Regions from separate parts of the Rhizobium sp. CF142 genome, predicted to be linked through region 1. Evidence: predicted binding sites of a transcription regulator. Region 1 holds the regulator's gene; the other holds the start of a gene.

Evidence for each region. Region 1 encodes LexA, which represses DNA repair genes until DNA is damaged. Its sites were predicted from a motif close to TGTTCNNNNTGTGTTCNG; they were not measured.
Region 2: uvrA (excinuclease ABC subunit UvrA) is a predicted target of LexA. The motif match lies at 4,089-4,106, and genes of this name have one in related genera.

What each region holds. Positions count from the first base shown of each region.
Region 1 covers NZ_AJWE01000104.1:12,419-22,904, forward strand. The annotation lists gene lpxB (lipid-A-disaccharide synthase) at 1-358, shown strand, start outside; gene gltA (citrate synthase) at 390-1,679, opposite strand; gene PMI11_RS24190 (ComEC/Rec2 family competence protein) at 2,021-4,396, shown strand; gene lexA (transcriptional repressor LexA) at 4,377-5,102, opposite strand; gene PMI11_RS24200 (VOC family protein) at 5,298-6,185, shown strand; gene kdsA (3-deoxy-8-phosphooctulonate synthase) at 6,182-7,030, shown strand; gene PMI11_RS24210 (methyl-accepting chemotaxis protein) at 7,044-8,855, opposite strand; gene eno (phosphopyruvate hydratase) at 9,335-10,486, shown strand, end outside.
Region 2 covers NZ_AJWE01000005.1:18,071-28,556, forward strand. The annotation lists gene PMI11_RS00125 (DUF72 domain-containing protein) at 1-557, opposite strand, end outside; gene PMI11_RS00130 (GNAT family N-acetyltransferase) at 582-1,043, opposite strand; gene uvrA (excinuclease ABC subunit UvrA) at 1,040-3,964, opposite strand; gene PMI11_RS00140 (single-stranded DNA-binding protein) at 4,219-4,779, shown strand; gene PMI11_RS00145 (MarC family protein) at 4,827-5,474, opposite strand; gene gyrA (DNA gyrase subunit A) at 5,700-8,501, shown strand; gene PMI11_RS00155 (FAD-binding oxidoreductase) at 8,621-10,090, shown strand; gene PMI11_RS00160 (hypothetical protein) at 10,100-10,486, shown strand, end outside.

The sequences.
Region 1 (10,486 bases):
GGCAGCTTCCGGAACCGTCATCCTTGAGTTGGCGCTTGCCGATGTCCCGGTCGTTTCCGCCTACAAGGTCGATTGGATCATGCGCATGCTGACGTCAGGTATCAAGACCTGGAGCGGTGCACTGCCCAATCTGATCGCCGACTACGCAGTCGTGCCGGAATATCTGAACGATATCGTTCGCGGCGCAAGCCTCGCGCGCTGGATAGAGAGGCTGTCAGCCGACACCTATCAGCTGAAGGCGATGAAGGAAGGCTACGAGCTCATCTGGCAGCGCATGCAGACAGAAAAGCCGCCTGGAGAGCATGCAGCACAGATATTGCTCGATGTACTCGCCAACAAAAAACCCGGCCATTCCTGACCGGGTTTTCTTTTTGCTTCGAAGTCAGCGTTTAACGCTTGGAAACCGGCACGTAATCGCGCTTCGGTTCGCCGATATAGAGCTGGCGCGGACGGCCGATGCGCTGTTCCGGATCTTCGATCATTTCGTTCCACTGTGCGATCCAGCCGACGGTACGAGCCAGAGCGAAGAGCACGGTGAACATGGTCGTGGGGAAGCCCAGGGCCTTCAGCGTGATGCCGGAGTAGAAGTCGATATTCGGGTAGAGCTTCTTCTCGATGAAGTAGGAGTCGGTCAGAGCGATGCGCTCCAGTTCCATCGCAACTTCGAGAAGCGGATCGTCCTTGATGCCAAGTTCGCCGAGAACTTCATGCGTCGTCTTCTGCATGATCTTGGCGCGCGGATCGTAGTTCTTGTAGACGCGGTGACCAAAGCCCATCAGGCGGAACGGATCGTTCTTGTCCTTGGCGCGGGCGATATATTCCGGAATGCGGTCGACAGTGCCAATTTCCGTCAGCATGTTGAGGGCTGCTTCGTTGGCGCCGCCGTGAGCCGGCCCCCAGAGGCAGGCGATGCCGGCGGCGATGCAGGCGAATGGGTTCGCACCCGAGGAGCCGGCGAGACGAACCGTCGAGGTCGAGGCGTTCTGCTCGTGATCGGCATGGAGGATGAAGATACGGTCCATGGCGCGTGCGAGCACCGGATTGACGACATATTCCTCGCAGGGAACGGCAAAGCACATGCGCAGGAAGTTGGACGCGTAATCCAGATCGTTCTTCGGGTAAACGAAGGGCTGGCCGATATGGTACTTATAGGCCATCGCAGCGAGCGTCGGCATCTTGGCGATCATGCGCAGGCTGGCGACCATGCGCTGATGCGGATCGGTGATATCGGTGGAGTCGTGATAGAAGGCCGAAAGCGCGCCGACGCAGCCGCACATGACGGCCATCGGATGGGCGTCGCGACGGAAGCCGGTGAAGAAGCGGCTCATTTGCTCATGCACCATGGTGTGATGCGTGACGCGATAGTCGAAGTCCTTCTTCTGGGCGGCGGTCGGCAGCTCGCCGTAGAGCAGCAGATAGCAGGCTTCGAGGAAGTCGCCGTGTTCGGCAAGCTGCTCGATCGGGTAGCCGCGATGCAGGAGAACGCCTTCGTCGCCGTCGATATAGGTGATCTTCGATTCACAGGATGCGGTCGACGTAAACCCGGGATCGTAGGTGAAGGAAGCCGTGTTCTTGTAGAGGGCACCGATGTCGATGACGTCGGGTCCAACCGTGCCTTTTCGCACGGCGAGATCGACTGATTTGTCACCGATTTTGATTGTAGCGCTTTGATCCGTCATGCTGATCCTCCGGGGTGGCGGTGGCGCCGCAAAAGCGCCATAAGGGTTAAGCGTCCTAAGCGATAGCTATATGATCGCGAAGCTAATGCCAAGTTACCGTGATGCCATTTTGTGCATCGCGGCATCATCTTTTAGGCAGTGCAGCGATGAGCTAAATGCATATCAGAACACCATGATTTGACTGGTTTTTTTGCTCCCGCGAATTTTCCTCTTATTTCAATCGATTATTGTTTGCTCGTTTTGATTTCAGGTTGCATTCTGCCGGTATCCGGGGGCGGGTCCAGGCGATTATGGCGGGGTTGGAGACAAGAGAACGACAAGAGCAATCCATTGATGAAAAGATGGATTTTGCTGGCGTTGCCCCGCACGCCATTGTGACGCAATCGGCTCGGACCCAGGTTGCGATCCCATTTCGATGGCGATTGGTGACTGTTGCGAAACGATACGTCGGGTCGTCGATGCGGATGGCCGCGGAAGAGGCTGGCCACGGTCGCCTCATCCTCTTCTCGCCGGTCTTCCTTGGTGCGGGTGCCGCGACCTGGTTTCTAGCGGCCTCGGACTTTCCGGCCGTGTCGCTCGGTCTCTGCCTGCTTGTTCTCCTCATTGCCGTTGCGCTCTGCGGTTATGCCCGGACGAGACTGCGGGCGACGCTGCTTGCTCTGCTTCTTTTTGCCGGTGGAATGCTCTCTGCGCAGATCGAAACATGGCGGGCAAAGACCCTGATCCTCGATTCAGCCGTAACGACAACGGTGACCGGCCGGATCGAGCGCCGAGAAGGCGATGGCCAAGGGCGCTGGCGTTATATTCTTGACGTCACCGGAACGGATGCTCCTGAGATCAAGCGTCCGCCCGACCGCATCTCCGTGCTCGTCCGCGGAGCCACCCAGCCGTTCGAACTCGGCGACGTCATCGAGGGCAGGGCACGTCTCACGCCTCCGGCGGGACCGGCGCTCCCCCACCTTAATGATTTTGCCTTCAGCGCCTATTTTGACGGCATTGGTGCCAACGGCTTCTTCTATGGAGCACCGAAGAGGGTTGCAGAACAGCCGGAACGAGCGAGTTCGGTCGATGGGACCATCCTGGAGTCGCTCTACCGCCTGAGAAGCGGCATCGGCGATCGGATCCGCTCCACACTACCCGGCGACACCGGCGCCTTTGCCGCTTCCCTTGTCACCGACGAGAGACGGGCGATCTCGGATGAAACGACGGAGGCGTTGCGGCAATCCGGCCTTGCCCACATCATCGCGATCTCCGGCCTCAACATGGCGCTTTCAGCTGGCATCTTCTTTGTCGGGCTGCGAGTCATTCTCAGTCTCTTTCCCGGCATTGCCCAGGCGTGGCCAACCAAGAAGATCGCGGCGGCGGGTGCGCTTGCTGCGGTGACAGCCTACTATCTGATCTCGGGTTTTGCCGTCTCTGCCGAACGTGCCTTCATCATGATGGCGATTATGCTGGTTGCCGTCTTCTTCGACCGTCCGTCGATCAGCCTCAGAAACGTGGCGCTGTCCGCTCTCGTGATCCTCGCAGTCTCGCCATCGGAGGTGCTGGGGCCGAGTTTCCAGATGTCCTTCGCCGCAACACTTGCCCTGGTCGCCGGATACGACCTTTGGAAAGGGCGGCCGATGCGTGAGAATGCCTTTGCCAAACTTCCGATCATGAAGCCCTTCGTCATGGTCGGCGGATTCTTCGGTGGCGTTTTCCTGACGTCGCTCATCGGTGGTTTCTCGACGGCATTGTTTTCGATCGAGCATTTCCACCGGCTGACGGCCTATGGCCTTCCGGCAAATCTCGCGGCCATGCCGGTCATTTCCTTCATCGTCATGCCGGCCGGGATGCTGGCAATGCTCCTGATGCCTTTTGGTCTGGACGGCTGGCTATGGCAGGTGGCAGGCTTCGGGCTCGATCTGGTGATCACAATCGCAAAGGCAGTAGCGGGATGGGGTGGCAACATAGATATAGGTCGCTTGCCCGGTTGGTATTTCCCGACCGCCGTTTTCGGATTTCTGCTGCTGACCCTCCTCAGAACCCGGCTGCGGCACATGGGAACGGCAATTGTCGCGGTCTCAACGCTCGCTGTTGTGCTGCTTCCGTCGGAGGCGATGCCCGACATCGCCATCTCTGAAGATGGCGGCCTGGTCGCTATAATCGATGGAGAGGCGATGGCTTCGAACCGTGAAAAGCCGCCCGCCTTCATCTTCGAACAATGGCAGAGGGCACTTGCCGTCGAAGAGCATCAGAAGCCGGTTATGCTCCAGGCTGCCAAGGCGCCCACTGCGCCTGACGGCAAAAGACTGCAACTGTCACCCGATCAACGGAATGAAGCCAGAGAGGCAATGAGACAGGCAGTCGCCACTAGCCCGTCGTCACGTTTCTCCTGCCTGAAGGGCGCCTGGTGCACCACCTTGCTCGGCAATGGAAAGAAACTGACCGTCATCGACAATGCTGCCTATCTCGGGCCAGCCTGTGATACGGCTGATATTGTCGTGACCCCTGTCCGATTGCGCTTCGACCGTTGTCATTCCGGCGCGCTGCTCTTTACCGGCGAGACGCTGCGCAAGACAGGTTCTGTCGAACTTCGATTCACCGATAAGGGAGTTGAGGTCGCAACCGCATTCGACACATTGGGGCGACCCTGGATACGCCACCGCGCCTATGATTGGCGCAGCAACACATTCGCAGACGCTAATCTGTCGCCGGTCAGTGATAGCGGCGAATAAGACCGACGAGCTTGCCTTGGACCTTGACGCGATCCGGCGGGAAGATGCGGGTCTCGTAAGCGGGGTTTGCAGCCTCGAGCGCAATCGATGCGCCCTTGCGGCGGAAACGCTTGAGCGTTGCTTCCTCGTCATCGACGAGCGCGACGACAATATCGCCTGGATTGGCCGTGCTGCCATTGCGGATGATGACCGTGTCGCCATCGAAGATTCCGGCTTCGATCATCGAGTCGCCGCGAACTTCCAGCGCATAATGTTCACCGGAGCCGAGCATATCGGCGGGAACGGTGATGTCATGCGTATTGTTCTGGATTGCCGAGATCGGAACACCAGCGGCGATGCGGCCCATGACGGGAACGGAGACCGCATTGCCGTTATCGGCAGCAGGTGCCGGCTTTGCCGAGGCGGGAGGTGCCACGGGCTGGGGCTTGCCGAGGCTGCCCTCGATGACGCTCGGCGAAAAGCCGCGCCGAGGCTGCAGGCTCGGGCTGTAGGCTTCCGGCAGTTTGATGACTTCGAGCGCGCGCGCCCGGTTCGGAAGCCGGCGAATGAAGCCGCGTTCTTCGAGCGCCGTGATCAGCCGGTGGATACCGGATTTCGAGGCCAGATCCAGTGCGTCCTTCATCTCGTCGAAAGACGGTGGAACGCCCGACTCCTTCATCCTTTCATGAATGAAAAGAAGGAGTTCCTGTTGTTTGCGCGTGAGCATGGCGTCTCCCCAGTCTTGAAACAAATCCAGAACGGACACTATATGTTCCATATGTGTTCCGCAAGTAGCTAAATTTTCGTAAAACTTCTGTTCAATCTGTCGAGAATTTGATTTTTATCGCCCTTATGCCTGTCTGGCCTTGTTTCATGAGACTTGCTGAAGCACATCTCCTTGTCACTGCTGGGAGAAGAACCGATGAGCCAAGACACGCTTCCGATCGATCATCTCGTTTTGCCGGTTACCGATATCGACCTAGCCCGCGAAAGGCTGGGCAAGCTGGGCTTTACCGTCGCGCCCGATGCCCGCCATCCCTTCGGCACGGAGAATGCCTGCGTTTTCTTTGCCGACAAAACCTATCTTGAGCCGCTCGGTGTTGCGAGCGTCGAGGAGAGCGAGGTGACGGCACGTGAGGGCAATGTCTTCACGGCCCGCGATCAGGCTTTCCGCTTCCGCTGCGGCAGCGAGGGGCTGTCCGCCATCGCCTTCGCCACAGCGGATGCAAAGCACGAACATGCTCGATTCGTGAAGGGCAGCATCAGTGCCGGTTCTGTGCTGCAGTTCGAACGCCCTGTGAAAATGCCGGATGGCACGGAGAGCATTGCCGGCTTCCGGCTTGCCTTCGCTGCCGACCTCCGGGCACCGGATTTCTTTCTCTTCGCTGTCGAACGCATCAACCCGCTTCCCGCCGATCGCGGCGTGCTGGAGGCCCACGCCAATGGCGTGACAGGTATTGCCGAGATCGCGCTCGCAGCCTCCGAGCCGACAGCCTTCGGCGAGTTCCTTCGCTCGGCGGTAAAAGCAGCTTCTGCTGATGTCACGAGTTTCGGGCTGGACGTGCCCACCGGGAACGCAAAGATCAGCCTGATGACCCCGCAGGGGCTGGAGGCCTATTTCGATCTGGCGACGCCGGATATCGATCGCGGCCTGCGCGGCCGGGCAATCCTCTTTGCGGTTGGCGATCTGGCCGTGACAGAAGCGCATTTGGCTGCTAACGGGGTGACCTACACACGCAAGGGCAACCGTATTCTGGTGAAGCCCGCGCCCGGCCAGGGCGTGCTCTTCGCTTTCGAGGAAACATCATGAGCTCCACTACCAATTCCGTTGTGACGGTCGGCGAGGGCGCCGGCAAGGTCACCTTCTCCAATGCCGCACGCCTGTCGCTGATTGCCGGCGCTTGCGAAATGGAAAGCCGCGACCATGCGTTCATGGTTGCCGGCACGTTGAAGGAACTGTGCACCAAGCTCGGCATCGGGCTCGTCTATAAGACCTCCTTCGACAAGGCGAACCGCTCTTCCTTGTCGAGCAAACGCGGTGTCGGCCTTGAAAAGGGGCTGGAGGTTTTTGCCGATCTCAAGAAGGAACTCGGCATTCCGGTTCTGACCGACATCCACACTGAAGAACAATGCGCCGAAGTGGGCAAGGTCGTCGACATCCTGCAGATACCGGCCTTCCTGTCTCGTCAGACGGATCTCCTGGTGGCTGCGGCAAAGACCGGCCGCGTTATCAACGTCAAGAAGGGCCAGTTCCTGGCGCCTTGGGATATGAAGAACGTGCTCGGCAAGCTCAACCAGAGCGGCAATCCGAACATCTTGCTGTGCGAGCGCGGCGCTTCCTTCGGTTACAATACGCTGGTCTCCGACATGCGTTCCCTGCCGATCATGGCAGCAACGGGCGCACCCGTCATTTTCGACGCCACGCATTCAGTCCAGCAGCCTGGTGGGCAGGGGGAAACCTCCGGCGGAGAGCGGCAGTTCGTGGAGACGCTGGCCCGTGCAGCCGTGGCTGTCGGCGTCGCCGGTGTCTTTATCGAAACCCATCAGGACCCGGATAACGCGCCCTGTGACGGGCCGAACATGGTCTATCTCAAGGATATGCCACGGCTTCTCGAGAAGCTTCTCGCCTTCGACGCGATCGCCAAGGCCGCCTGAACGGCAGGCAGCATCAGGCTGCCGCGCGGGACTGGCGCCTTTCCTCCAGTGCGAAGCGGGAGAGCATGCGCCCGAGATGGGACGCCTCGTTGCCGAGATCCTGGCAGGCGGCGTTCGTCTCCTCGGCCATCGCCGCATTCTGCTGTGTCACCTGATCCATACGGTTGACGGCAGCGTTGACCTCGACGAGCGCGACCGACTGTTCCGAAGACGAGCGCACGATCGCTTCGATCAGCGCCGTCACCTGCAGCACCTGGCGGTCTATATCGCCGAGTGCCTCGCCGGTGCGGTTGACAAGTGCCACGCCCGCGGAAACCTGCCGCGACGACGTCTCGACGAGAAGCTTGATCTCCTTGGCGAGATTGGCGGAGCGGCCAGCGAGCTCGCGGACTTCCTGAGCGACGACGGCAAAGCCTTTCCCGGCGTCTCCGGCGCGTGCTGCCTCGACGCCTGCGTTGAGCGCCAAAAGATTGGTCTGAAAGGCGATCTCATCGATGGCGTTGATAATATCGCCGATCCTGACCGCTGATTCCTCGATTTTCTCCATCGCGGTAACCGCTTCGCGAACGATCTCGGCGGAATGCGCCGCACTCTCCTTCGTGGCCGACATCATCGCATTGGCTTCCTGGGCACGCTCCGAGGAGTTTTTCACCGTGACCGTGATCTGATCCAGCGCCGAAGCCGCCTGCTCGAGTGAGGTAGCCTGGCTCTCGGTGCGCTGTGCCAGATCATTGGTGCTGAGTGCGATTTCGCGCGAACTGTCGCCGACCGTATTCGTGGCGGCATAAATGTCCTTCATGGCATCGGAAAGAATGATGATACTGGTATTGAAGGTCTCGCGAAGCTTTTCATAAGTGTTGGCGAACTGCTCGTCGAGACGCACGGTCAGGTCGCCGCGTGAAAGACGCTCCAGGCCGGCGCTCAGGCTCTCGATGACGCGCTGACGCGTGGCATTCTCCACGCTCTTCGATGCGTCGAGTTCGGCATCGCGGCGCATCTGTGCCTGCCGTTCCTCGTCCTGGTGCGCGCGGATGGCGTTCCGTTCTTCCGCCGATTCGCGAAAGACCGTGACTGCACGCGCCATTTCTCCGATTTCGTCGGATCGTCTGACATAGGGAACTTCGCGGGAATAGTCGCCGTTTGCGAGGACCGCCATGTAGTCGCGCATCGCCGATAGCGGCACGATCGCGCGCCGGCGGAACGTGTAGAGCCCGGCAACGATGAGCACGAAGGAAAGCGCGGCGGCGGATAGTGTAACGGTGGAGAGCAGTTCCGTCTGTTCGGCAGCCTGCTTTTCGGCATCCGCCTGGAAGGCGTTTGCCATCGCCACGAGTTCGTTCACGGCCTTTTCGTGAACATGAAAATTCGTCGCAAGCTTGAGGAGCGCCGGTTCGACGGCGGCCTTGTCGCCCTTGAGGATTGCGGGCACCGCCTCCTCATCCATGACTTGCCAGAAGGCATCGCCCTTGACGAGAACATCACCGAGAAGCTTGCGCTTGAGATCGGCGCTGAGCGGCGTTTCTGACCAGTATTTGCGGCGGTCTTCATAAGCCGGCTTCAGAACCGTTCGGATGCGTTCGATATTGGCCGTTGCCGAGGCCGGTTGCTCGACGGCTTCGAGCGCGAGCATGTAGGGTTCGATGACATAGAGCGGCGGCGGGAGAATATCGGCGACGAGATCCTTGCCATAGATGATCTGTTTATACATCAGTCCGTTCACGCGAAGCAGGTTGAACGCGTAATTCTGCAAGCCGATGGAGGTCACCAGTCCGAGGATGACAACGGCACCGAAGATGGCAAGGCTGCGTGCAATATTGAGTTTCATCTGTGCCTCATATGAGATGCCGCCAAGAGAGTCGATAAAATCCCGTAATGGTTGTTTTTTGAGGGAAACCGCAGTTGTTCGTCTCAGCCGTTACTCATTTTCCTGAGCGGCCGGAACGACTGACTTTGAGGGTCTCGCCCAAGCATCTAAAATTAAGTGAGGATGGTTACCGAAGGCTGAAATCAAAGGGCGGGAAGCCGTCCAAAATTGGGGCTGTTGCAGGAATTTTCAGCCGTGGGTTGCTGCCGACGGCGGCGGCTTGCCAACATTCTGCCCGGATAAACAGTTTATCGTTTTTCGATGGGTGGGATATGCTGACCGTCGATTGACTGCCGTTCCCTTCAAAACCCTGACATGATTGTGCTATAGGCCACGTCTGATGCGCTGCCTGAGTGTGCAAAATTGCGGCATTGTAATTTGCGCACCTTCGATTAAGACGGTTTCAAACGATTTATCCACCCACCGAGCAGGAAAAAACCATGACTGCAATTACCGATATCATCGCCCGCGAGATTCTCGATAGCCGTGGTAACCCCACCGTCGAAGTCGATGTCTATCTCGAAGACGGCAGCATGGGCCGTGCGGCTGTTCCCTCGGGTGCTTCTACCGGCGCGCATGAAGCCGTCGAACTGCGCGATGGTGGCAAGCGCTATCTCGGCAAGGGTGTTGAAAAGGCCGTCGAAGCCGCCAACACCGAAATCTTCGACGCCATCGGCGGCATCGATGCTGAAAATCAGATCCAGATCGACAAGATCATGATCGAGCTCGACGGTACGCCGAACAAGTCGCGCCTCGGGGCCAATGCCATCCTCGGCGTTTCGCTCGCTGTTGCCAAGGCTGCCGCGGAGGCTTCCGGCCTGCCGCTCTACCGCTATGTCGGTGGCGCTTCGGCCAGCCTGCTGCCGGTTCCGATGATGAACATCATCAACGGTGGCGCACATGCCGACAACCCGATCGATTTTCAGGAATTCATGATCCTGCCGGTTGGTGCAGACTCGATCCGTGAAGCCGTCCGCATGGGCTCGGAAGTCTTCCATACGCTGCGCAAGGAACTCGCCGCCCAGGGGCACAACACCAACGTCGGCGACGAAGGCGGTTTTGCACCGGGCCTGAAGAGCGCTCCGGAAGCCCTCGATTTCATCATGAAGTCGGTTGAGAAAGCCGGCTACAAGCCGGGCGAGGACATCTATCTCGGCCTCGATTGCGCCTCGACGGAATTCTTCAAGGACGGCAAGTATGTGATGGAAGGCGAAGGCCGCACGCTCGAACCGGGCGCAATGGCCGAATACCTCGCCGAACTCGTCGGCAAGTATCCAATCATTTCCGTCGAAGACGGCATGGCAGAAGACGATTGGCAAGGCTGGAAGACGCTGACCGATCTCGTCGGCAAGAAGTGCCAGCTCGTCGGCGACGACCTGTTCGTCACCAACTCGGCTCGCCTGCGCGACGGTATCCGCATGGGCGTCGCCAACTCGATCCTCGTCAAGGTCAACCAGATCGGCTCGCTGACGGAAACGCTCGATGCCGTCAACACCGCGCACAAGGCAGCCTACACCGCCGTCATGTCGCACCGCTCGGGCGAAACGGAAGATTCCACGATCGCCGATCTCGCAGTTGCCACCAACTGCGGC
Region 2 (10,486 bases), on a different contig from region 1:
TCCGCTGTCACATCGGCAATCATCGGATAGTCGAAATGCTCGGCGCAGACGGGTGCCACGCCATATTTCTCCAGCAGCGACACGAATTCCGGCACCTTGAAGGAATCGTGCCGGACTTCCACGACATGGCGCAGCTTCAGCCCATCCTGTTTTTCCGGCAGCAGCTTCAGAAAGGCTTCAAAATCATCGGGTTCGAATTTCTTTGTTGGCGCGAATTGCCAGAGCAGTGGGCCGAGGTGATCACCAAGTTCGCTGATGCCCGACGAGAGGAACCTCTCCATCGATTCCCAGGCCTCGGCTAGCACACGGCGGTTCGTGGTGTAACGCGTCGCTTTCAGCGAAAAAACGAAGCCATCGGGCACATCGGCGGCCCACTTCGCGAAGACTGCCGGCTTCTGCGTGCTGTAATAGGTGCCGTTGACCTCGATGACCTTCAGCTGGCGGCTGGCATAGTTCAGCTCGTCCTTCTGCTTGAGATCGGTGGGAAAGAAATGGCCGCGCCACGGCTCGAACGTCCAGCCGCCGATGCCTACGCGGATCGTGCCCGATTTGCTCATCTGCTCCTCCTCGCTTGCGATCTCTCAGATCGCACCAACCTTTTTCGTCATGTCGACGATGGTCCATCCTGGCCGATAGGGATTGGGCCGGCGACCCGTTTCCTGAAAACCGAAGGCGGAATAAAGCGCGATGTTCCGCTCCATCCGTGCATTGGTATAGAGCCGCATCTCGAGTGTTTCCCACTCCTGCGCCTTGTCCTCCAGCCAGCGCAACATGGCCACACCATGTCCCGCCCCCTGGAAGTCCGGCGATACCGCGATACTGAAAAGCATCACATGGTCGGCATGGCGCTCGACGACCGAGAGCCCCGCCACAGCACCGTCAGCCTCCCGCAGCCAGACCTCGCCGCGCTCAATCCGCGGCTTGTAATCTTCCGTCACCGGAATCGGCGGATAGCCGAAAAGATCGGTATAGGGCTGGTAGGCGGCCGTCGTCAGCGCCACCACGGCGGGCAGGTCCGCAATCGTGGCGAGCCGCATGGTCATTCCGCCGCTGCGACCGCCTTCTTGACCGGCCGCCGCTCCAGCAGCTCCTTGAGGAACTGGCCGGTATAGGAGCGCTTCTCCTTGACGATCGTCTCTGGCGTGCCGACAGCCACGATCTCGCCGCCGCCGTCACCACCTTCGGGCCCGAAATCGAGGATCCAGTCGGCAGTTTTGATGACTTCGAGATTGTGCTCGATGACAACGACAGAATTGCCCTGATTGACCAGTTCGTGCAGCATTTCCAGAAGCTTGGCGACATCATGGAAATGCAGGCCGGTGGTAGGCTCGTCGAGGATATAGAGCGTGCGGCCCGTCGAGCGTTTCGACAATTCCTTGGCGAGCTTGACGCGCTGCGCCTCGCCGCCCGACAGCGTATTGGCCTGCTGACCGACCTTGATGTAACCGAGGCCGACATCGAAAAGCGACTGCAGCTTGTCGCGCACGGCCGGGACGGCCGTGAAGAACTCGACACCTTCCTCCACGGTCATATCGAGCACGTCGGAAATCGACTTGCCCTTGAAGGTGACATCGAGCGTTTCGCGGTTGTAACGCTTGCCGTGGCAGACGTCGCAGGTGACGTATACGTCAGGCAGGAAGTGCATCTCGATTTTGATGACGCCGTCGCCCTGGCAAGCCTCGCAGCGGCCGCCCTTGACGTTGAACGAGAAACGGCCAGGCTGGTAACCGCGCGCCTTCGCCTCCGGCAGGCCGGCAAACCAGTCACGGATCGGTGTGAAGGCGCCGGTATAGGTCGCGGGGTTCGAACGCGGCGTGCGGCCGATCGGCGACTGGTCGATGTCGATCACCTTGTCGATATGCTCGAAACCATCGATGCGGTCGTGATCGGCAGGGATTTCACGAGCGCCCATGACACGCCGTGCCGCCGACTTGTAGAGCGTTTCGATCAGGAAGGTGGATTTGCCGCCACCGGACACACCCGTTACAGCGGTAAAGACGCCGAGCGGGATTGCCGCCGTGACATTCTTCAGATTGTTGCCGCGTGCGCCAACGACCTTGATCTCCTTGCCCTTCTTCGGCTTGCGCCGCTCGTCAGGCAGGGCCACGCCGAGCTCGCCCGACAGGTATTTGCCGGTAAGCGATTTCGGATTGGCCATGATCTCCTGCGGCGTGCCATGCGCCACCACCTGGCCGCCATGCACACCGGCGGCGGGGCCGATATCAACCACATCGTCAGCCGTCAGGATCGCATCTTCGTCATGTTCGACGACGATGACCGTATTGCCGATGTCGCGAAGGTGCTTCAGCGTATCGAGAAGACGGGCATTGTCGCGCTGATGCAGACCGATCGACGGTTCGTCGAGCACATAGAGAACGCCGGTCAGGCCCGATCCGATCTGCGAGGCAAGGCGGATACGCTGGCTCTCGCCGCCGGACAGCGTGCCGGAATTGCGCGACAGGCTCAGATATTCGAGGCCCACATCATTGAGGAACCGCAGGCGGTCGCGGATTTCCTTGAGAATGCGCACGGCAATTTCGTTCTGCTTGGCGTTGAATGTCGCCGGCAGCGTCTCGAACCAGTCGCGGGCGATGCGGATCGACATCTGCGTGACTTCGCCGATATGCAGCTTGTTGATCTTGACCGCCAATGCTTCCGGCTTCAGGCGAAAACCGTTGCAGGCCGGGCAGGGGGCTGCCGACATGAAGCGTTCGATATCTTCGCGCGCCCAGGCGGAATCCGTTTCCTTCCAGCGTCGCTCGAGATTGGGCACGATGCCTTCGAAATTCTTCGAGGTCGTGTAGGAGCGCGCGCCATCCGCATAGTGGAACTCAATCCTCTCCTCGGTGCCGTTCAGGATGACATCCTTGGCTTTTTCGGGAAGGTCGTTCCAGCGGCTGCCGAGCTTGAAGCCGAAATGTTTGCCGAGCGCTTCCAGCGTCTGATTGTAATAAGGAGAAGTCGACTTGGCCCAGGGCGCGATAGCACCGTCGCGCAGCGTACGCTCCGGCTCGGGCACGATCAGGTCAGGGTCGATCTTCTGCTGCGAACCGAGACCGTCGCAAGTCGGGCATGCGCCGAAGGGATTGTTGAACGAGAAGAGCCGTGGTTCGATTTCCGGAATGGTGAAACCGGAGACCGGGCAGGCGAACTTCTCCGAAAACAGCACGCGCTCATGCGTTTCATTGAGCGACTTGTTGGCCGAGCCGCCGGCCGAGGTTTCCTCGGGCGGCAGCGGCTTGTCGGCGAATTCGGCAACGGCGAGGCCATCGGCGAGCTTCAGCGCCGTTTCGAAACTGTCGGCCAGGCGCGAGGCCATGTCGGGCCGCACGACGATACGGTCGATGACCACGTCGATATCGTGCTTGTATTTCTTGTCGAGAACAGGTGCATCGGCGATTTCGTAGAACTGACCGTCCACCTTGACGCGCTGGAAGCCCTTTTTCATGAGCTCCGCCAGTTCCTTCTTATACTCGCCCTTGCGGCCGCGGATCATCGGCGCCAAGATGTAAAGACGCGTGCCTTCCTCGAAGGCCAGCACACGGTCAACCATCTGGCTCACCGTCTGGCTTTCGATCGGCAGGCCCGTGGCCGGCGAATAGGGAACCCCGACGCGTGCAAACAGCAGGCGCATATAGTCGTAGATTTCGGTGACCGTGCCGACCGTCGAGCGCGGGTTGCGCGAGGTCGTCTTCTGCTCGATCGAGATTGCCGGCGACAGCCCGTCGATCTGGTCGACATCGGGTTTCTGCATCATTTCCAGGAACTGGCGCGCATAGGCCGAAAGGCTTTCGACATAGCGGCGCTGGCCTTCGGCATAGATCGTATCGAAGGCGAGCGAGGATTTGCCGGAGCCGGAAAGGCCGGTCATAACGATCAGCTTGTTCCGCGGCAGATCGAGGTCGATGCCCTTCAGATTATGCTCGCGCGCGCCACGGATGGAGATCGTCTTCAGTTCGCTCATCGTCTCTGCTTCAGATGGTTTGGGGATAACAGCCCTTATTTAGTGATGCCAGCGGGCGAGTCGAGGCTGAATGTCCGGAACAACAAAGGTTTTCGATTCTGTTGACAGGATCATAGCGAATAATTAGAACAAATAAAGAACAAAATTCCTTGTGGATTAAGAGGCCCTGGATGCGCATCGCTTGTCCTCTATGGTTTAAGGTGCGCCGATGATTTTTGAACGTCGCCGGTCAGGGCGGCAGTAAGGTGAATGATATGGCTGGCAGTGTGAACAAGGTAATTCTTATCGGAAACGTGGGTGCCGACCCCGAAATCCGGCGCACGCAGGATGGCCGGCCGATCGCCAATCTTCGCATCGCGACTTCGGAAACATGGCGCGACCGCAATTCCGGCGAGCGCCGCGAGAAGACCGAATGGCACACGGTGGTGGTCTTCAACGAAGGCCTCTGCAAGGTCGTCGAGCAATATGTGAAGAAGGGCGCCAAGCTCTATATCGAGGGCGCGCTGCAGACCCGCAAGTGGCAGGACCAGACCGGCAACGATCGCTACTCGACGGAAATCGTGCTGCAGGGCTTCAACTCGACGCTGACGATGCTCGATGGACGTGGTGAAGGCGGCGGCGCAAGTTCCGGCTTCGGCGGCGGTCGCGGCGGCGATGATTTCGGTGGCGGCGGTTATGGCGATGATTACGGCGCACCCGCTCCATCGTCCGGCGGTGGTCGCAGCGGTGGTGGCCGTAGCGGCGGAAGCAGCGGCGGCGGTAACGCTGGTGGCGGCAACTTCTCGCGCGATCTCGACGACGATATCCCGTTTTGATCGATGCTATCCGAAAGTTCTGATGACGGCGCCCTTGGGCGCCGTTTTCATGTCGGCGTGGCGCTGATCAGATTGAGAGCAGATTTCGCACCGTCGACAACGAACTGCGCGGCGAGTGCGGCCAGGATCACGCCAAGAAGACGGGTGAGGATCGCCCGGCCGGTCACGCCGAGGAAGCGGTCGAGCCGGTCGGCAAGGAACAGCACCACTAGGGTGATCAGCAGGCAGCCGGCAATGACGCCGATCAGCTGCGCCCGCTCGACGGTAGAGGGCAGGGTGCCTCCGAGCAGGATCGTCGCGGAAATGGCGCCCGGCCCGGCAATCAGCGGCAGTGCCAGCGGGAAGACGGCAATATTCTCGATATGATCCTTGGTGATCGCCACTTCCGTGGTCTTTTCCTTGCGGTCCTGGCGCTTCTCGAAAACCATTTCGAAGGCGATCCAGAAAAGCAGCAGTCCGCCGGCCAGCCGGAAGGCGCCGATGGAAATGCCGAGCACCCCGAGCACGCTGGAGCCGAACAGCGCGAAGACGGCAAGGATGATGAAGGCGATGGTAGCGCCGCGCAGCGCCACCTGCTTACGCTCCGGCCTGCTCATGCCGACGGTGAGGCCGAGGAAGAGCGGAGCAAGCCCCGGCGGATCGATGGTAACGAGCAGCGTCGTGAACGCGTTGATCAGTTGGTCTGCGCTTGCCATCGCTTCTTCAAAACCCCATATAGATGCTTGTTTTTGATGATTGTGATGTGCGGCTTCCGATTTGGCAAATGCATGATCGCTGATTGTCTCCTACCCATGGGCAAATGGCGCGATTTGCCCTCTTTCGACCGCAAAAGTCTGTTCAAAACCCCTGGCTAAATTGGCGCGGGAACAGGCTTTCCGCTATAAATCTTCAAGTGATTCTAGAAGAGAACGTGAACCGTTTTGACTGAGCAAACACCCCCCGGCGGCGGGAAGCTCCCGCCAGGTATCGAGCCCATCTCCATTATGGAGGAAATGCAGAGGTCGTATCTCGATTACGCGATGAGCGTGATCGTGTCCCGCGCACTGCCTGACGTGCGCGATGGCCTCAAGCCCGTGCACCGGCGCATTCTCTACGGCATGTCCGAACTCGGCATCGACTGGAACAAGAAATACGTCAAATGCGCCCGTGTCACCGGGGACGTGATGGGTAAATACCATCCGCACGGCAACGCCGCGATCTATGACGCGCTGGCCCGCATGGCGCAGCATTGGTCACTGCGCCTGCCCCTGATCGACGGTCAGGGCAATTTCGGCTCTGTCGACGGTGACCCGCCGGCGGCCGAACGTTACACCGAATGCCGCCTGCAGAAGGCCGCCCATTCGCTGCTCGACGATCTCGACAAGGAGACGGTCGACTTCCGTGACAACTATGACGGCACTCTGTCAGAGCCGGTCGTGGTTCCCGCCAAGTTCCCGAACTTGCTGGTCAATGGTGCGGGCGGCATTGCCGTCGGCATGGCGACCAATATTCCGCCGCACAACCTGTCTGAGGTCATCGACGGCTGCATCGCGCTGATCAACGATCCGGCGATCGAGCTGCCTGATTTGATGCAGATCATCCCGGGTCCGGATTTCCCGACCGGCGCCAAGATCCTCGGCCGCGCCGGCATCCGTTCGGCTTATGAAACCGGCCGTGGTTCGGTCATCATGCGCGGCGTTGCCGCCATCGAGCCGATGCGCGGCGATCGCGAACAGATCATCATTACTGAAATTCCCTATCAGGTGAACAAGGCGACGATGATCGAGAAGATGGCCGAACTGGTGCGCGAAAAGCGCATCGAAGGCATTTCCGATCTGCGCGACGAATCCGACCGTCAGGGCTACCGCGTCGTCGTCGAGCTGAAGCGCGACGCCAATGCCGACGTCATCCTCAACCAGCTCTACCGCTACACGCCACTGCAGACCTCCTTCGGCTGCAACATGGTGGCGCTGAACGGCGGCAAGCCGGAACAGCTGACGCTGCTCGACATGCTCCGCGCTTTCGTCTCCTTCCGTGAGGAAGTCGTTAGCCGGAGAACGAAGTTTCTGCTTCGTAAGGCGCGCGAACGCGCGCATGTCTTGGTGGGTCTCGCAATCGCCGTCGCCAATATCGACGAAGTCATCCGCGTTATCCGCCAGGCGCCGGACCCGCAGTCCGCCCGCGAAGAACTGATGACCCGCCGTTGGCCGGCGGAAGACGTCGAAAGCCTGATCCGCCTCATCGACGACCCGCGTCACCGCATCAATGACGACCTGACCTACAACCTCTCGGAAGAGCAGGCCCGTGCGATCCTTGAGCTCCGCCTTGCACGTCTGACGGCCCTCGGCCGCGACGAAATCGGCGATGAACTCAATAAGATAGGCGAGGAAATCAAGGACTACCTCGATATCCTGTCGTCGCGCGTGCGCATCCAGACAATAGTCAAGGACGAGCTGACCTCTGTCCGTGACGAGTTCGGCACACCGCGTCGCACAGAGATCATCGATGGCGGCCTCGAGATGGACGATGAGGACCTCATCGCCCGCGAAGACATGGTCGTGACCGTCTCGCATCTCGGCTACATCAAGCGCGTGCCGCTCGCGACCTATCGTGCGCAGCGCCGCGGCGGCAAGGGCCGCTCGGGCATGACCACTCGCGACGAAGATTTCGTTAGCCGGCTATTTGTGGTTAACACTCATACCCCGGTTCTGTTCTTCTCCTCGCGCGGCATCGTCTACAAGGAAAAGGTCTGGCGCCTACCGATCGGCACCCCGACTTCGCGCGGCAAGGCGTTGATCAACATGCTGCCGCTGGAATCCGGTGAACGCATCACCACCATCCTGCCTTTGCCTGAGGACGAGGATAGCTGGGATAACCTCGACGTCATGTTCTCGACGACGCGCGGCACTGTCCGCCGCAACAAGCTGTCGGATTTCGTCCAGGTGAATCGCAATGGTAAGATCGCCATGAAGCTGGACGAGGAGGGCGATGAAATCCTCTCGGTCGAGACCTGTACCGATCAGGACGACGTTCTGCTGACCACGGCGCTCGGCCAATGCATCCGCTTCTCCGTCGATGACGTCCGTGTCTTTGCCGGCCGCAACTCCATCGGCGTGCGCGGCATCAATCTCGGCGACGGCGACAGCATCATCTCGATGACGATCGTTGGCCATGTCGATGCGGAGCCATGGGAACGTGCTGCCTATCTCAAGCGCTCGGCTACAGAGCGTCGTGCAATAGGCGTGGACGAAGAGGATATCGCTCTGGTAGGTGAAGAAGTCACCGAAGAGGGACAGCTCTCTGACGAGCGTTACGAAGAGCTGAAGGCGCGCGAACAGTTCGTGCTGACGGTCTCGGAAAAGGGCTTCGGCAAGCGCTCGTCCTCTTACGATTTCCGCATCTCCGGCCGTGGTGGCAAGGGTATCCGCGCCACCGACACGTCGAAAACAGGCGAAATCGGCAAGCTGGTCGCGGCCTTCCCGATCGACGACGGCGATCAGATCATGCTCGTCTCGGATGGCGGTCAGTTGATCCGCGTCCCGGTCGGCGGCATCCGCATCGCCAGCCGCGCTACGAAGGGCGTGACAATCTTCTCCACCGCCAAGGATGAGAAGGTTGTCTCGGTCGAGCGCATCAGCGAGCCGGAAGAAGAAGAGACGACGGAAAACGGTGACGAAGCCGTGGTTTCCGAAGGCGAAGCTCCTGCAGCGGGCGAAGCTGACGAAACCCCGTCGGCTGAATAATTCACCACTTTCTCATTGCAGACCGGGCGGCCCCTGCCGCCCGGTTTTTTATTGCGCTATGAAGGACTTGCCGATTCATCCGGAGGGGGAATGTTGTGGGCAGGTGGACAAGGCGAGGAGTGCTGGCCGGTATTTCGGCCGCAGCCGGTGTGGCGGCGGGGCGTTTTCTGCTTCAGCCGCAAAGTGATCCCGGACCAGCCTTTCCAGCGGAACTTCCCATTGAAGATGGCGCGACCATTCTCAATGACGCCGGAGAACTGACACCGACCCGGGTCGCGGCACATCTGACCGTCAAGGAGCCGCCGCAGGAGGCCATGATCGGCCGGTTGCGCACGGCGCTCGCTGAAGCCGTCAGGGCAAACAGGCCCTTCATCGCCAGCGCGGCGCGCCATTCGATGGGCGGCCAGAGCCTTGTCGAGAATGGCACGGCACTGACGCTTGATCAGGATTGGCTGGAGGCAGATACAGCCGCCAAGACCTACCGCGTCGCGGCCGGCGCGCGTTGGTCGACGATCATTTCCAAGCTCGATAGCATCGGCTTTTCGCCCGCCGTCATGCAGTCCAACAACGACTTCGGCGTTGCCAGCACCTTTTCGGTCAATGCCCATGGCTGGCCGGTTCCATTCAGTGCTTGCGGCAGCACTGTCCGCTCCATCAGGTTGATGACGGTGGACGGCAATCTGATGACCTGCTCACGCACGGAGAATGCGGAGCTCTTCAACCATGCCATGGGTGGATACGGCCTTTTCGGTGTCATCACCGAGCTTGAACTCGACATGGTGCCGAATATGCTCCTGCAGCCGACCTTCGAGCACCTGGCGGGCAAGGATCTCGGCCGCCGCTTTGCCGAGGTTCTGGCGGGCGACAGCGCGATCAACATGGCCTATGGCCGCATGGATGTTTCGCTCGACCGTTTCTTTGAAGATGCGCTGTTGATTACCTATCGCGCCGCTCCGGACCAGACGAAGATACCTCCGGCCTCCGGTTCCGGCTTCATCAGCCACGTGTCGCGTGAAATCTTCCGGGCGCAGCTCGGTTCGGATGCGGCCAAACATCTTCGCTGGTGGACCGAGGCTGTCATCAATCCATCGCTTGGGGCGCAGGCGACACGCAACAGCCTGATGAACGAACCCGTCATCACACTCGATGACCGCGATCCGTCCCGCACGGATATCCTGCACGAATATTTCGTCTCGCCGTCTCGCTTCGCTGATTTCGTTGCAGCCTGCCAGGATGTCATCCCGGCTTCGTATCAGCAGCTTCTCAATATTACGCTGCGTTATGTCGATACCGATCGCGCCAGTGTGCTGGCTTATGCTGGGGAACCCCGCATTGCCGCCGTCATGCTCTTCTCGCAGGAAAAAACGGTGAGGGGCGAGGCTGACATGCAGCGCATGACAGAAGCGCTGATCGAGCGCGTGCTCGCAATCGGCGGCAGCTATTATCTGCCGTATCGGCCGCATGCCCGATTGGATCAGTTTACCCGCGCCTATCCCCGCGCTGAGGAATTTGCAGCGGCCAAGCGCCGGCTGGATCCCCGCCTTACTTTCCGTAATCATTTCTGGGATCGCTATCTCGGAAGCCTCTAGGGAGATGACATGTCCAGGCTTCGGCTGATTGCTGTGCTTTATACGGTGACTCTGCTCTTTGCGGCCGCATTGAATTACATTCCGGGACTGACGGATGCGGAGGGGCGCGCATTCGGCATCTTCGCGCTCGATATCTACGACGACAGCCTGCATCTGGCCTCGGCTGCCTGGGCCGGCATCGCAGCCTTCCTGTCGGCCCGGGCGTCCCGAAACTTTCTTTTCTATTTCGGCCTGCTCTATTTCAGCGATGGTCTGCTCGGCCTGATCACCGGGTCGGGTTACCTTGATCTCGGCATCGTCAATTACGGCATTCAGGATCTTCCCTTTACGTTCAAGATCCTCGCCAACCTGCCGCATCTCTTTCTTGGCGGTGCGGGAATCGCCTCCAGCTATATT